Regions from separate parts of the Vibrio sp. Vf1514 genome, predicted to be linked through region 2. Evidence: predicted binding sites of a transcription regulator. Region 2 holds the regulator's gene; the other holds the start of a gene.
What was found. The regulator CRP, encoded in region 2, controls carbon source genes, mostly activating them, when cyclic AMP is high. The targets are predictions, from matches to a motif close to TGTGANNNNNNTCACA.

Region 1: a site for CRP is predicted at 2,774-2,789, ahead of ACS18Q_RS10575 (CidA/LrgA family protein). Genes of this name have one in related genera too.

Annotation. Positions count from the first base shown of each region.
Region 1 is NZ_CP197267.1:2,297,827-2,305,480, forward strand. It holds gene ACS18Q_RS10555 (alpha/beta fold hydrolase) at 1-639, shown strand, start outside; gene ACS18Q_RS10560 (DUF2788 domain-containing protein) at 773-994, shown strand; gene fldA (flavodoxin FldA) at 1,049-1,576, shown strand; gene ACS18Q_RS10570 (LrgB family protein) at 1,648-2,337, opposite strand; gene ACS18Q_RS10575 (CidA/LrgA family protein) at 2,347-2,754, opposite strand; gene ACS18Q_RS10580 (LysR family transcriptional regulator) at 2,878-3,774, shown strand; gene ACS18Q_RS10585 (DUF4442 domain-containing protein) at 3,782-4,315, opposite strand; gene fcrX (ferric iron uptake transcriptional regulator FcrX) at 4,582-5,031, shown strand; gene ACS18Q_RS10595 (aspartate-semialdehyde dehydrogenase) at 5,085-6,098, opposite strand; gene ACS18Q_RS10600 (4-phosphoerythronate dehydrogenase) at 6,082-7,227, opposite strand; gene fabB (beta-ketoacyl-ACP synthase I) at 7,476-7,654, opposite strand, start outside.
Region 2 is NZ_CP197267.1:2,862,544-2,870,197, reverse strand. It holds gene ACS18Q_RS13350 (aspartate aminotransferase family protein) at 1-70, shown strand, start outside; gene astA (arginine N-succinyltransferase) at 170-1,189, shown strand; gene astD (succinylglutamate-semialdehyde dehydrogenase) at 1,223-2,680, shown strand; gene ACS18Q_RS13335 (DUF1338 domain-containing protein) at 2,866-3,660, shown strand; gene crp (cAMP-activated global transcriptional regulator CRP) at 3,743-4,375, opposite strand; gene ACS18Q_RS13325 (phosphoribulokinase) at 4,618-5,487, opposite strand; gene ACS18Q_RS13320 (YheU family protein) at 5,582-5,791, opposite strand; gene ACS18Q_RS13315 (hydrolase) at 5,880-6,857, opposite strand; gene ACS18Q_RS13310 (TIGR02444 family protein) at 6,985-7,458, opposite strand; gene ACS18Q_RS13305 (ABC transporter ATP-binding protein) at 7,455-7,654, opposite strand, start outside.

The sequences.
Region 1 (7,654 bases), 560 kb from region 2:
CTGAGTATCGACCTGCGCAATCATGGTCACTCATTCCACTCTGACGCACACAATTACGCGCTGATGGCCGCCGATGTGGATCAGCTATTGACCCACCTCAACATTCAACAAGCGACCATTATCGGTCACTCCATGGGTGGCAAAGTGGCGATGAAACTCGCCGATATAGCGGCAGAAAAAGTGGCGCAACTGGTGATTCTGGACATGGCGCCCGTCGCATACACCGAACGCCGCCACGAAAATGTGATTGCCGGATTGGAAGCCGTCTTGGAGCAAAAGCCGTCATCACGCAGCGAAGCCATGGCGATTTTAGCCAAACACGTTGAAATCGACGGAGTGCGCCAGTTTTTGGGTAAATCGATGATGAACCAAGACAGCGTGATGGTGTGGCGTTTTAACGTCGCGGCACTGAAAGCCAACTACACATCGATCATGGGCTGGGAACCGATCGCACGCTGCGACATACCCACCCTGTTCATCAAAGGTGGCGACTCCAATTATCTGACCGCCGAACATCAAGCGCAGGTGCAAGCCCAGTTCAGTCATGCCAAAGCGCATGTCATTGCCAATACGGGCCACTGGCTACATGCGGAAAAACCGGCGGAAGTACTGCGCGCGATTCGTAAATTTATCCTGTGAGGCAGCCCGCTTCACCACGCAACATCCACGATGTTCTCTTCATACAAGTGTGAAATCGATTCTCATCCGCGCATTAACTTTGCCGTATAACAATGGTATAGTGCGCGCAAGCAAATTGGCATAAAGGATAACCATGCTGTACGACTATATGAACATGATCGAATCGATAGGACTTGATCTCCTGTTTGCGTCTATTTTCTTCCTCATCGGGATGGCAATTAAAGACGTATTGAAACAAGGTAATGTTCCGGTATTTGGCCGTCGTATTGTGTGGCTTGTTCTGTTTTTAGGTTGTGCTGGCTTTATTGCCAAAGGCATTATCCAACTTAGTTGGGAAGGGACTGGCTTGGGCTGATGCCTGAGCGTTCAACCATCCGCCACCCCATTACAATTTAAAGGTAAAGACTCTATGGCAAGTGTAGGTATCTTTTTTGGTAGCGATACAGGTAACACCGAAGCTATTGCAAAGATGATTCAAAAACAACTCGGTAAACAACTTGTTCACGTTCAAGATATCGCAAAAAGCAGCAAAGAAGACATCGACAACTTCGATCTGCTACTGCTTGGTATCCCGACTTGGTATTACGGTGAAGCGCAATGTGACTGGGACGACTTTTTCCCAGAACTAGAAGCGATTGACTTCTCAACCAAGCTGGTTGCTATCTTTGGTTGTGGTGACCAAGAAGATTACGCGGAATACTTCTGTGATGCGATGGGCACTGTGCGTGACATCGTAGAAGCCAAAGGCGCCACAGTTGTGGGTCACTGGTCAACTGAAGGTTACGAGTTTGAAGCGTCAAAAGCGCTGGTTGATGAGAACCACTTCGTGGGTCTATGTATTGATGAAGATCGCCAACCTGAACTGACTGAAGAACGCGTGACCAAATGGGTCAAACAAGTTTACGACGAAATGTGTCTGGCTGAACTTGAAGACTAATCCATAAAAAATCCCCAGCCAAGGCTGGGGATTTTTTTATCCATGAAGAACACATGACCAAGAAGAACACATTACCAAAGAATGCTTCCCAGTAGCGGGGCAATCAGCACAGTGACCATCCCAGCAATCATCATCACCACACTTGAGACCACCCCTTCCGAATTGCCGATTTGATAAGCCTTAGCGGTACCCGCACCGTGCGCCGATGCGCCCAAGCTAGCACCTTTACCTAGGCGAGAACGAATCGACAACACGGTCAACACGACTTCGCCCACAGCCATACCAATCACCCCAGTCAACACCACAAACAGCGCGGTTAGGTCGCTCTGACCCCCGATCGATTTGGTGGCTTCAACGGCAAACGGTGTGGTAATGGAGCGCATCGCGAGACTACGCTGCAACAATTCTGGCAAGTTTAACCAACGCGCCAACAGCACGGTGGAGCCGACCGCCACAATCACCGACACCAGCACGCCAACCGACAACGACAACCAATGACGCTGAATCAAATGGCGGTTGTCATACACTGGAATCGCAAATGCCACCGTTGCCGGGCCAAGCATCCACAACAGCCAATGTGATTCAGCCATGTAATCCTGATAAGGAATGTGAAAGCCCATGACCACTGCAACTAACAGCAATGGCGCCAGTAGTAAGGGCATCAAGAAGATAGAGCGTTTGCGGCGATAAAGTGATTTGCTGCCGTAGTAAAATGCCAAGGTCAGCACCAGACACAATACGCCCAAGAGTGAATCATTCAAGCTCATCACTTAAGCTCTCCGCAATTGATTGCTTTTACGACGCGCCAGTTTGAGTTCAAACCGATACAGTTTATCCACCACCCAAGCTGTCGATGCGATCACCACAATCGTGCTCACAATCAGCACCACCATAATACGCAGCCCTTCTTGAATCATCAGATCCTGATAGTTCACGACCGCCACCACCGCAGGGACAAAAAATAGCAGCATTTCCGCCAATAACCATGTTGCGCCGCGGCGCAACCAATCCACCTTCACGATGTTGCTAAACACCAAGGCCAGCAACAGCAGCATCCCGGTGAGGTTGGCAGGGATGGGTAAATGAAACTCACGCACCAGAAAGTCTGCGATAAACCAAATCAACGCCAGTACCGCAATCTGGCTCAGCGTCATTAAGCTATTTCCTACCCGTTTCATGCTTGCTCTTCGCTTGTTTTGTGAAATTAGTCACAGTATAAGCATGCTTAAAACCGTCACAAAATGACTTTTTATTATCAAATTTATGCCAAAATGGAATAGTTTAATTCAACGGGCACAATCATGGACATCAAAGCACTGCGTTATTTTGTCGAGTTGGTGAATGAACAAAGCTTTACCCGCGCTTCTGAAAAATTGTTTGTCACGCAACCCACCATCAGCAAGATGATTCGCAGCTTAGAACAAGATGTCGGGCAACCACTTTTGCATCGCGAAGGCCGACGCTTTTGGTTAACCGACGCTGGCGACATCGTGTTTCAGCGCGCGCAAGAGATCCTCGCGCAGATGTCGCAGCTCGAAGCGGAACTCATCGATTTGAATGAGCTGCAACGCGGACATTTACGCTTGGGGATCCCGCCGATGGTCGGCCATGTCTACGCCGGCCTGATTCGCCGCTACCGCCAAACATACCCAAACGTCGAAATGACCATCGTCGAATATGGCGGGCGAAAAATTGAGCAAGCGGTATCTGAGGGCGATCTCGATGTGGCAGTGACGATGTTATCTTTAAATGCGGCGCAGAACCTCAACACCTTGGAACTCGACAGCTATCCGATTCGTGCAGTGTTGCCCGATACCGCGCCTTGGCGCGATCTCGAGACCGTTCATTGGCAAGATCTAAAAGACGAACCGTTCTACGTTTACACGCAAGAATTCACGCTCAGCGAATACATCGACGCTTTGTGCCAACAAGAAGGTTTTGCGCCGCAAGTGGCCGCTCGCAGCAGCCAATGGGATTTCTTGGTCGCATTGGTCAAAAGTGGGGTTGGTGTGGCCTTCTTACCCGAACCGCTATGTCACCGCATACAGGGCGAAGGCGTGGTGGTCAAAACCATGACGCCTTCCATTGACTGGCAACTCGGCGTCATCTGGCATTCAGAGCGTTATGTGTCACGCACCGCCGACGCGTGGATCAGCCTGTGCCGTGACTATCGAGATCAAAAGTATCCCCAACCTTGAATGTCCTTTAGGGCAGTGTCTGGGAATCAGCCAATTCGCGCTCCTGCGTCGGGTCATCTGCATCTTCGCGGTATTTCGGTTTCTTCCGCACATACAGTTTGCGATGCACTTCAGACACCACTTCGCCATGCGCATTTTTAACGTGGATGATAAATTCGGGGAAACATTTATCACCGCAAGCCGTGGCACTTAAAATCGCATCCAGTTGCTGCTGAGGGATCAAAAACTCCGCGTACAAATCGGTATGACCCGGCTTAATAAAGTTGATGCTGGCTTCTTTGTCCCACACATAATATTGCTCGCCTAAAATGCCCATCAACATCAGCGAGTAAACTGGGTCTGTGAGCGAAAAAATGCTGCCACCGTATTGGGAGCGATTGGCGTTTTTGTTCCACCAACGCAATTTCAGCCGCATGCGGGCTTCGCGAAAATCGTCACTGATGGATTCAATTTTTATCCCCGCGCCCCAGAATGGCGGCCAGCTATTCAGCGCCCATTTGACAATATTTGGTTTATATAGCTTTGCGAGAGTTTTATTCATGCTTTCCGTGCCTTAGACTCGATTTCGACCGCCTACATCAGTGCTTAAATCGACAGGGTCTATTAATCACGACGTAGACTTAACGCTCAGTTAATGTTAAACAATTGTAACTGGTCAGAGCACTTTTAGCAGTGATATCACGCGGCTTTACGAAAAAATAGTAGTAACCCTTTGAAGTTCGTGGTTTATTGTTCGCTGTGACTAACCTATAATGTTGGACAACATTGACTTCTGTTCATTACTGCAGATCATCAACGGGAAAGTATATGTCAGACAATAACCAAGCGCTAAAGGATGCTGGTCTTAAAGTAACCCTTCCACGGCTAAAGATTTTAGAAGTACTACAACAGCCTGAGTGCCAACATATTAGTGCTGAAGAGCTGTACAAGAAGCTGATTGATCTCGGTGAAGAGATCGGCCTTGCGACAGTTTATCGAGTACTAAACCAATTTGATGATGCAGGCATCGTGACACGCCATCACTTTGAAGGCGGCAAATCAGTATTTGAACTGTCGACTCAGCATCACCATGATCACCTGGTGTGCCTCGACTGTGGGGAAGTAATTGAGTTTTCGGACGAATTGATTGAACAACGTCAGAAAGAGATTGCTTCACAGTACAACGTACAACTGACTAACCACAGTTTGTACCTGTACGGCAAATGTGCAGACGGGAGCTGTAAAGACAACCCAGACGCACACAAAGCGAAAAAGTAACCATAAAAAAACCACCGCAAGCGGTGGTTTTTTTTCATGTCGGCGAACCCGAATCAGAAGTAGTCACGTACCAACACTTCCGCAATTTGCACCGCGTTAGTCGCTGCACCTTTACGAACGTTGTCCGCCACAACCCACAAGTTCACGCCGCTGTGATGACTGATGTCATTGCGAATACGGCCGACCATCACATGATCTTTTCCGCCAGCATCACGCACTTGCGTTGGGAAGTCTTCCCCTTGGAACACTTCCACACCATCCGTTTGTGACAATAGCTCAATCACCTGCTCGGCATCGATTGGCGCACTGGTTTCTACGTGTAGCGCTTCCGCATGACCATAAAACACGGGCACACGAACACAAGTTGGGTTCACCATGATCGACGGATCATTGAAAATCTTTTGCGTTTCCCACACCATTTTCATCTCTTCTTTGGTGTAGCCGTTGTCCATAAACACATCGATTTGTGGAATGCAGTTAAACGCAATTTGTTGGCTGAATGCTTTGTTCTCCGCAGGAATCCCGTTGAGCAGCTTCGCCGTTTGGCCAGCCAATTCATCAATGCCCGCTTTCCCCGCCCCTGAAACCGACTGGTATGTCGTTACGTTGATGCGTTCAATGCCTACTGCGTCGTAAATCGGCTTCAGCGCCACCAGCATTTGAATGGTAGAGCAGTTAGGGTTGGCAATGATATTGCGGTTACGAAACTCTGCAATCGCTTCAGGGTTCACTTCAGGCACAACCAACGGGATATCGTAGTCGTAACGGAAGTGCGACGTGTTGTCGATCACAACCACACCCGCATCCGCAGCAATCGGCGCCCACTGTGCAGACAGATCACCACCGGCTGAAAACAGCGCAATGTGCACTTGTGACCAATCAAACTCTTCCACGTTTTGGACGCGGACTGTTTTGCCGTTGAAACGGTAGGTTTTCCCTTCGCTACGCTCACTTGCGAGCAGGTACAGTTCGCCGACAGGAAACTTACGTTCCTGCAGCACTTCTAACATGGTTTCGCCTACGGCGCCTGTTGCGCCAAAGATGGCAACATTAAATTCTTGGCTCATTCGTTACCTCAATTTTAAAACCTAATTTCGCCAGTGGCTCCAGATGACAGGTCGCCTCTCCAACGAGTGTGATCGCGCTATACTCACGTCTGTCCCAATATTGTTTACGCATTTGGTCAAACGCGCCAGGTTTGTGTATTTCGCGACGGAACAGGGCGTCATCACGACGCACATCGTAAATCAGTTGTGTGAGTGTCAGCAGCGTCGCTTCATCCCATGCACGATCTAACGTGACTTCTGGGATTGGCGCCACAGGCAACAAGGTTGAAGGGTTCGCCCACAACGCGTTCCCAAGGAACTCACAGTAACTGTTAAAAATCATCGTTGTGCCACGCGCTTTACCTTCGAGGCCATACCCGGCCACGTGCGGTGTAGCAAACGCCAGCAACGGCAGCAATGCCATATCCACTTGCGGTTCAAATTCAAACACATCCAACGCCGCGGTAAAACCGTCACCTTGTTGCAGGCGCGCTTTGAGCGCGTCGTTGTCGACCACTGGACCACGCGCAGCGTTGATCAGAATCTGATCGCTGCGCAGGTTCTCCAACACCGTGCTGTCAATCAAATGATGGGTGGGCCATTCCCCCTCGGTGGTGATCGGCGTGTGCAGCGTGATCACATCCGACTGGCTCAACAGCACGTCCAGCGGCGTGAATTCACGGCTGTCCCCTTGTGCCTGTTTCGGTGGATCGTTCAACAGCACGTTGATCCCCATTCCCATCAAACATTCAGACAAATACGTCCCCACCTGACCGGCACCAATGATACCGACGGTTTTATCAAATACCGAGAATCCCTGTTGCTGTGAAAGCACCATCAGCACGCTGAACACGTACTCCGCCACGCCCACTTTGTTACAGCCTGGCGCCGCGGTAAAGAAAATGCCACGCTCTGCCAGCAGCGCTTGGTCCACATGGTCCATACCTGCCGTCGCAGTGCCGACGAATTTTAACTTGTTGGCTTTGCTAATCAGCGCTTCATTCACCTTCGTTACAGAACGAATCATCAGCGCATCCACATCCACCAAGTCGTCTGCCGTCAATGTACGGCCCGGTTTCAGAACCACTTCGCCAAGCTGACTAAACAGCTCTGCGGCGTAAGGCATATTTTCGTCGATCACAATTTTCATAACAGAGTTCACACTATTTGAATTGACTGGTTGTTGTGTTGGAAAGTTTGCAAGGCATTGTGCAGAAAAGCACTGCCGGTGTCGAGGACTAAAGGGGCACGAATAAAAATGCCCGATGGCAAATTCGCCACCGGGCAACATCCAGAACAAAAGGATCCTATCCCGCTCTCCATGGGACAGAGTCTGCGTCTGTTCGATCAGCGAAGCCGATCAGTTCTGGAAACCTTTTACCTAAAGGTATGAGGTGCTTAACCTTGGTATTTTTTGATCACGAGCGTTGCGTTCGTGCCACCAAAACCAAAGCTATTCGACATCACTGTCGTTAATTCTTGCTCACGCGTCTCTGTCACAATGTCCAGACCTTGCGCCGCTTCATCCAAGTTTTCAACGTTGATACTTGGCGCAATGAAGCCGTGGTGCAGCATCA
Region 2 (7,654 bases):
GATCATCACCAAAGAAGAAATCGAAGAAGGTTTCGCACGACTAGATAAAGCCATTGCGACCCTAGTTTAAGCGAGCCCGTGCGCCATACCAAACCCATCGGATGGGGGCGGTATGGCGGCGTTACCAGGTCGAAGCATTTAGACCTGTTTGCATCTGGAGGGAGTATTGATGCTAGTTGTTCGCCCTATTGCAATTTCAGACTACGACGCGCTGCACACCTGCGCAGTGGAATCGGGTCATGGATTCACCTCATTGCCGGTTAACGAAGAACTGTTAACCAATCGCATTAAACATTCCGAATACAGCTTTACCAAACCCGACGTCAACCAGCCGGGCGATGAAGGCTACCTGATGGTTGGTTTTGATTCCGACAGCGGTGAAGTCGCCGGGACCACCGGCATCGAAGCGTCCGTGGGCTGGGATATTCCGTTTTACTCATACCACATCAGCACCATTGTGCATGCCTCGCCAAAACTGGGCGTCAACAATGTGGTTAAGTTGCTGACGTTTGGAAACAACTACACCGGTTGTTCGGAAATCTGCACGCTGTTTTTGCGCCCGCCGTTTCGCGAGGGACTCAACGGACGCCTGATGTCGAAATGCCGCTTTCTGATGATGGCCGAGCATCCACATCGATTCTCGCAAACCATTTTTGCGGAGATGCGCGGTGTGTCGGACGAAGATGGTAACTCACCATTTTGGCAATGGTTGCAAGAGCACTTTTTCTCCATTGACTTCACCATGGCGGATTACCTGACCGGCATCGGCAAGAAAGGCTTTATCGCCGACTTGATGCCAAAGTTGCCGATTTACATCAACCTGCTGAGCAAAGAAGCGCAGGCGGTGATTGGTCAGGTGCATGAGAAAACCCGCCCGGCGCTGAAGTTGCTGGAAAAAGAGGGCTTTACCTGTCGTAACTACGTCGACATTTTTGATGCGGGCCCGTCTGTGGAATGCGACCTGCGCAATATTGAATCGGTGCGCGACTCGGTGCGTGCCAAGGTGGAGATCGCCGAGCATTCCAGCTCGCAGGATTTCCTGATGTGTAATACCTCATTTGAACATTTCCGCGCGACGGCGGCGAAAGCAGCCTATAACCGTGAGCGGGGAACCGTGATTATTGCGCCGAACGTGGCAGCCGCGCTGCAAGTCGACCAAGGCGACTTCCTGCGCATCCTAGCGCAATAATCAGCGCACAGTAACGAATTGAAGGACAAGACAATGACTCAGTGGATTGCCGGTCAATGGGTGGCTGGTCAGGGGGAACACCTCACCTCTTTAAGCCCATACAACAACGAAATCGTCTGGCAGGGCGACAGTGCCACGCCCGCTCAGGTTGAAGATGCCGTGAAAGCCGCGCGCACTGCGTTTGTTGCGTGGAAGAAACTGCCATTCGCGGCACGCGAAAAAGTGGTGCTGGCGTTTGCTGAAAAGGTTAAAGCCAACGCCGAAGCCATTGCGGAAGTGATTGCCAAAGAAACTGGCAAACCGATTTGGGAAACGCGCACCGAAGCCGCCGCCATGGCTGGCAAGATTGCCATCTCGATTCGAGCCTACCACGACCGTACCGGTGAAAGCGTGCGTGAAGCGGCAGGCAACCAGATTGTGCTGCGTCATCGTCCGCTGGGCGTGATGGCGGTCTTTGGGCCGTACAATTTCCCGGGCCACCTGCCAAACGGTCACATCGTACCTGCGCTGCTGGCAGGCAACACTGTGGTCTTCAAACCATCGGAACAAACCCCGTGGACGGGGGAAGTGGCGATGAAACTATGGGAAGAAGCGGGCTTGCCGAAAGGCGTGCTGAACTTGGTGCAAGGTGGCAAAGAGACCGGCATTGCACTCGCGCAGTCAAAAGGCATTGATGGTTTGCTATTTACCGGCAGCGCCAATACGGGGCATCTGCTGCACCGTCAGTTCGCAGGACAACCCGGTAAGATGCTGGCACTGGAAATGGGCGGCAACAACCCGATGGTGATCTCCGATCAATATGGTGATTTGGATGCCACCGTGTACACCATCATTCAATCGGCGTTTATCAGCGCCGGTCAACGCTGTACCTGTGCACGCCGCTTGTACGTGCCGCATGGCGACAAGGGCGATACGCTGATCACACGTCTGGTGGAAGCCACTCAGAAGCTGCGCATCGACCAACCTTTTGCAGAGCCTGCACCGTTTATGGGGCCACAAATCTCCAAAGCGGCCGCAGACGTGATTCTCAATGCGCAGGCAAACTTACAGTCGCTGGGCGGTGAAATTTTGTTGGAAGCGCGCGGTCTGCAAGCGGCGTTTGTCACGCCGGGCATCATCGATGTCACGCCGATTGCCGAGCTACCAGATGACGAATACTTTGGCCCGCTGCTACAAGTGGTGCGTTACGAAACGCTGGCCGAGGCGGTTGAATTGGCCAATGACACCCAGTTTGGTCTGTCGGCGGGTCTGGTCACCACTGATGACCGCGAGTGGGAATACTTTGTGGACCACATTCGCGCTGGCATTGTGAACCGCAACCGTCAGCTGACAGGCGCAAGTGGCGATGCGCCATTTGGTGGCCCGGGCGCGTCGGGCAACCTGCGTCCAAGCGCGTTCTACGCGGCGGACTACTGCGCGTATCCGATGGCGTCGATGGAAGGTTCGGCCACTGAATTGCCAGCCACGTTGAGCCCGGGTATCGAACTGTAATTGATGATTTAGCTTACGTCACAGGCTGAAGGCTACCCGGTCCTTCTCGGGCTTCGGATCGGGTAGCCACTTTTTACCAGAACAACAATAAATCGGTATCGTCGCCCCAAGTCGTGAGTAGTCACTTGGGCAATAGAATCCAATCACCCAGGTTGCTTGCAGAGCAGCGCAGACAAGGAGGCGTTATGACGCCAGCAGTTCTTTTTGAATCCCTATGGAATGACTACATTCGACGCCTTTGTCCGTCGGCCGACAAGGTGCATCAACTGCTTCAGGAAGACGAAGTGTTGATCAACGACCACATCGCCCTGCGCACCTTTAATATCGCGCCGTTGGGGCTGGAAACACTGGCTAAACCGTTTCTGGCATTGGGCTACACGCCGTGCGGTGATTACGTGTTTGAAAGCAAAAAGCTGGTGGCAAAACATTTTGAGCATCCAGACCCGCTGCAACCGAAAGTCTTCATCAGTGAACTGAAAGTGGAAGCGTGCTCGCTTGAGCTGCAATCGATTGTGGCGAAGTTGGCGGCGCAAGTGGATGTGACGCAACTTCAGCACGCGGCATTCCTCTACGGTGGCCGCTTGTGGGATCTGAGTTACGCTGATTATCTGCAACTGGCGAAAGAGAGCGAATACGCGGCTTGGTTGGCAGCACATGGTTACGGTGCTAACCACTTTACCGTGAGCGTGAATCAGTTGAAGACGCTGGATGAAGTGAAACAGGTGAACGATCACCTACGCAGCGCAGGCTTCACCATCAATGAATCTGGCGGCGAAGTGAAGGGCTCACCCGACGTGCTGCTGGAGCAGTCATCGACCATGGCGGATAAAGTGCCAGTGAGTTTCCTTGAAGGCAGCGAGATCATTCCGGGGGGCTTTTATGAGTTTGCCAAGCGTTACCCCATGGCCAACGGTGAACTCTACACCGGGTTTGTCGCGGCATCAGCCGATAAGATTTTTGAAAGCACCGACAGCAAATAACCACGGCACGTTGACCGTAATCGACACAAATAAAAAGCCACCGCGAAGGTGGCTTTTCTGTGTAATGCTGTTGCGACGTCGATTAACGAGTGCCGTACACCACGATGGTTTTACCGTGTGCAGAAATCAAGTTCTGCTCTTCCAGCATCTTCAGGATGCGGCCCACGGTTTCACGTGAACAGCCAACGATTTGACCGATCTCTTGACGAGTGATCTTAATCTGCATGCCGTCTGGGTGAGTCATCGCGTCGGGTTGTTTCGCCAAGTTCAGTAGGGTCTGTGCAATACGACCGGTTACGTCTAAGAACGCCAAGTCACCCACTTTTTGGCTGGTCACTTGCAGACGGCGAGCCATCTGACCAGACAGGCGCATCAGGATGTCCGGGTTAACCTGAATCAGCTGACGGAATTTCTTAAATGAAATTTCCGCTACTTCACAAGGAGATTTTGCACGAACCCAGGCAGTACGCTCCTGACCTTCTTCAAACAAGCCAAGCTCACCGATGAAGTCACCTTGGTTGAGGTAAGACAGAATCATCTCCTTACCTTCTTCATCTTTGATCAGTACCGCTACAGAACCTTTGACGATGTAGTACAACGTTTCTGCTTTCTCGCCCGCGTGAATCAGCGTGCTTTTTGAAGGGTACTTATGAATGTGACAATGTGAAAGAAACCACTCTAGTGTTGGGTCGGTTTGAGGTTTACCTAGAACCATAATATCTCACTTCCTCTGCAGGGTACGCTTGCTGCTATCCATATTTTAGCGAAGCCTTATTTTGGATTCTCTAGAATAAGAGGACTTTCTTGTTGCTGCAAGTTATCTTGTGTTTCGGTATGGAATAGTATCCTTTTTCCCAAACGATTTCTTGATTTTAATCGTGTCGGGGGACGGATAAACTACGCAAAATTGTGCACATGATCACGGTATGAAAAGTAATCGACACAGTGACGGTATGATTAGCCAATTTTCCCTGACTCTATCAGCTGTTGCAGGAGCGGTCTGACGATCAGCTCCATGGCAAAGCCCATTTTCCCCCCCGGTACCACAATGGTGTTGTGGCGCGACATGAACGAGCCATCAATCATCGCCAGCAAGTAGGGGTAGTCGACGTTTTTAATGCCGCGCAGGCGAATGACGACAAAGCTTTCATCCAAACTGGGAATGCCTTTCGCATTGAGCGGGTTGGAAGTATCGACGGTGGGGACGCGCTGAAAGTTGATGTGGGTGCGGGAGAATTGCGGCGTGATGTAATTGAGGTAATCGTCCATCGAGCGCACGATCGAATCCATCACCGCTTCTCGAGAATGGCCGCGATCGCGCGTGTCACGCACGTATTTTTGAATCCATTCCAAGTTCACAATCGGCACCATGCCAATCAGAAAATCGACGTGTTGTGCGACGTTGACTTCGCCATCGACCACCCCGCCGTGCAGCCCTTCGTAAAACAGCACATCGGAGTTTTCTGGCAATTGCTGCCAAGGCGTAAAGGTGCCCGGCATCTGATTGTACGGCACGGCTTCGTCAAAGGAGTGAAGATAGCGTCTGACCTGACCGGTGCCTGATTTCCCAAACTGACGGAAGAAGTCTTCCAGCGCGGTAAAGTCGTTGGCTTGCGGCCCAAAATAGCTGATGTGACGACCTTGCTCGCGCGCTTTGCGAATCTCGACGTCCATCTCTGGGCGAGTAAAGCGGTGAAAGCTATCGCCTTCCACCCACGCGGGTTTGATGTCCATCATATTGAACATCTTGCGAAATGCTTCTGAGGTCGTGGTTGTGCCGGCGCCCGACGAACCGGTGACGGCGATAATAGGGTGTTTCGCTGACATGACAAACCTTGTCTCTGAGTCCATAAAATCGGGCTGTTTCAACACAGCCCAAGTCGAATCACTATAGCACGGAAAAGATGACTGTCGTCATCCGTTAGCGTTGATTGACTTTGATATCAACGGTTTCATGTAATTCTGAATAGACGATCACGGCCTCGCCAGACTGCAATTGTGCCTTCACTTGATCGACTTTTTCTTGCAGCGAAATCTCGACTTCGCCGTAATCGGTGCCTTCGCGTAACACGAATTCACGAATCAGACTGTCGAGTGTATCCGGCGCGATTTGCTGCCACGGAACGATCATAAATACCTCTTGCTTTTATGTTCGTGGTTGAATGCCCAAGTATAACGCCTTCGAGGGAAGGCGTCAGTGCCAAGCGAGTCAGTGCAGATCAGATGCTGTCGCGCAGGCTTGCGTAGTAAGCGGGCAGGGATTGTTCGAGCCAGAAGGTCGGTTTGAGTAGCGAGCCACTAAGGAAGCCCACATGGCCGCCTTGATCAAACAAGCGATAATCGATGTTTTCCGGCAGGACAAATTTGGGGATCACGGCATCGGTCATAAATGGATCGTCTTTGGCGTGGATGATTTGCGTGGGCACGCGAATGTCTTTGAGTTTGTGGATGCCTGAGCAGCGCTGATAGTAATCCTGCGCGTCTTTGAATCCGTGCAGGGGCGCGGTGATCAGATCATCAAACTCTTGCAAGCGCGTGACGCGTTTGATGTTGTGATACGACAGCCCCAATTCACCTTTCAGCAACTGATGTTTGCGCAGCGCATTTTGTTTGAGCGACGAGAGCAAATAGGTGCGATAGAGTTTGGAAAACCCGTGTTCGATACGCTCCGAACAGGCGGCGAGATCCAGCGGCGCAGAGACCACGGTTGCGGCACTAACGATGGGATCGTGGTTGAACTCGGCCAGATAGTTGACCAGCATATTGCCGCCGAGCGAAATGCCGACCGCAATCATGGGTTGCGAAGGAAATTGCTCGCGCAAGGTTTCCAAGACAAAACGCGCATCTTGCACTTCACCGGAATGGTACGCGCGCGCCAAATGGTTGGGTTTGCCGCTGCAGCCGCGAAAATGCATCATCACTGATAGCCAGCCGTCGCGAGCAAACGCGTGCATCAAGCCATTGGCATACGGGCTGTAGAAACAGCCTTCCAAGCCGTGAAATAGCACAAACAGCGGCTTATTTTGCGCATCGGCGTGGTGCGGGTCTTCACTCCAAGCGAGATCGAGAAAGTCGCCGTCCGGCGTATCGAGGGTTTGCCACACCGGTTCAAACAGCGCTTTTTTTCGAATGAAACGCGGAAACAGCGTTTGCAAATGCGGGTTTTTCAAGCCGGTTGCGGCCACAAACTGGGTCATAATTCAAACCAATACCGAATGATTGAATGAGTATATACCCAAGTTACCTCAGATGAGTCGATTCGGCGAGTGGCGGTGACATTTTGTGAAGCGCTGCCCCAAATGAGAGGGATAGCCGATGACGAGATTAATAGCTGGGTGGCACGGGCTTCATAAATACGGCCGCCAGATGCTCTGCGCCCAGTTGGCGGCAGTAGCGTAGTGTGAGCGCTTCGCCGTGGCTATTTTCTAAGGTGAGGTGGTTGATGCAGTCGACCAAATCCGCTTGCTGCTGCTTTTCGAGTTGCAGTTCAAATTGCAGCGCTTCGCGGTAGAGCGTATCGGGCAGATGGGTTTTCATCTTACGACGCATCTCGCGGTAACTGTGCAGCAGGGTTTCTGAGCGACTGAGGCAGTCGATCACCTGCTGCCATTCGTTTTCGATCGGCGTGACTTGCTGCTCGTCGAGATATTTGAGCAGGAGCAGCAAGTTGACGTTGCCGTTGAAGTTGTTTTGCAAGCTTAAGCACGCCTCTTTCACCTCGCGCACGCTGTAATACTGCAAACTGAATTGCCATAGTCGTTCCAACGTGAGGGGGATTCTGACGTGCTCGTGGCTCATTGACTGTTGAACTCCTGTTCCATCTCTTCCAAGACTTCCTGCTCTGCCATCCAGTCCATTTCAATGGTTTCGAGTTCGGACTTGGCGTTGGCCTGCGTGGCGAGTACTTGTGTAAGTTTAGCTTTATTTTCTGTGTCATACAGTGAGGCATCGGACAATTGTTCCTCCGCTTCAGCGATCATGGCGTTCAACTTAT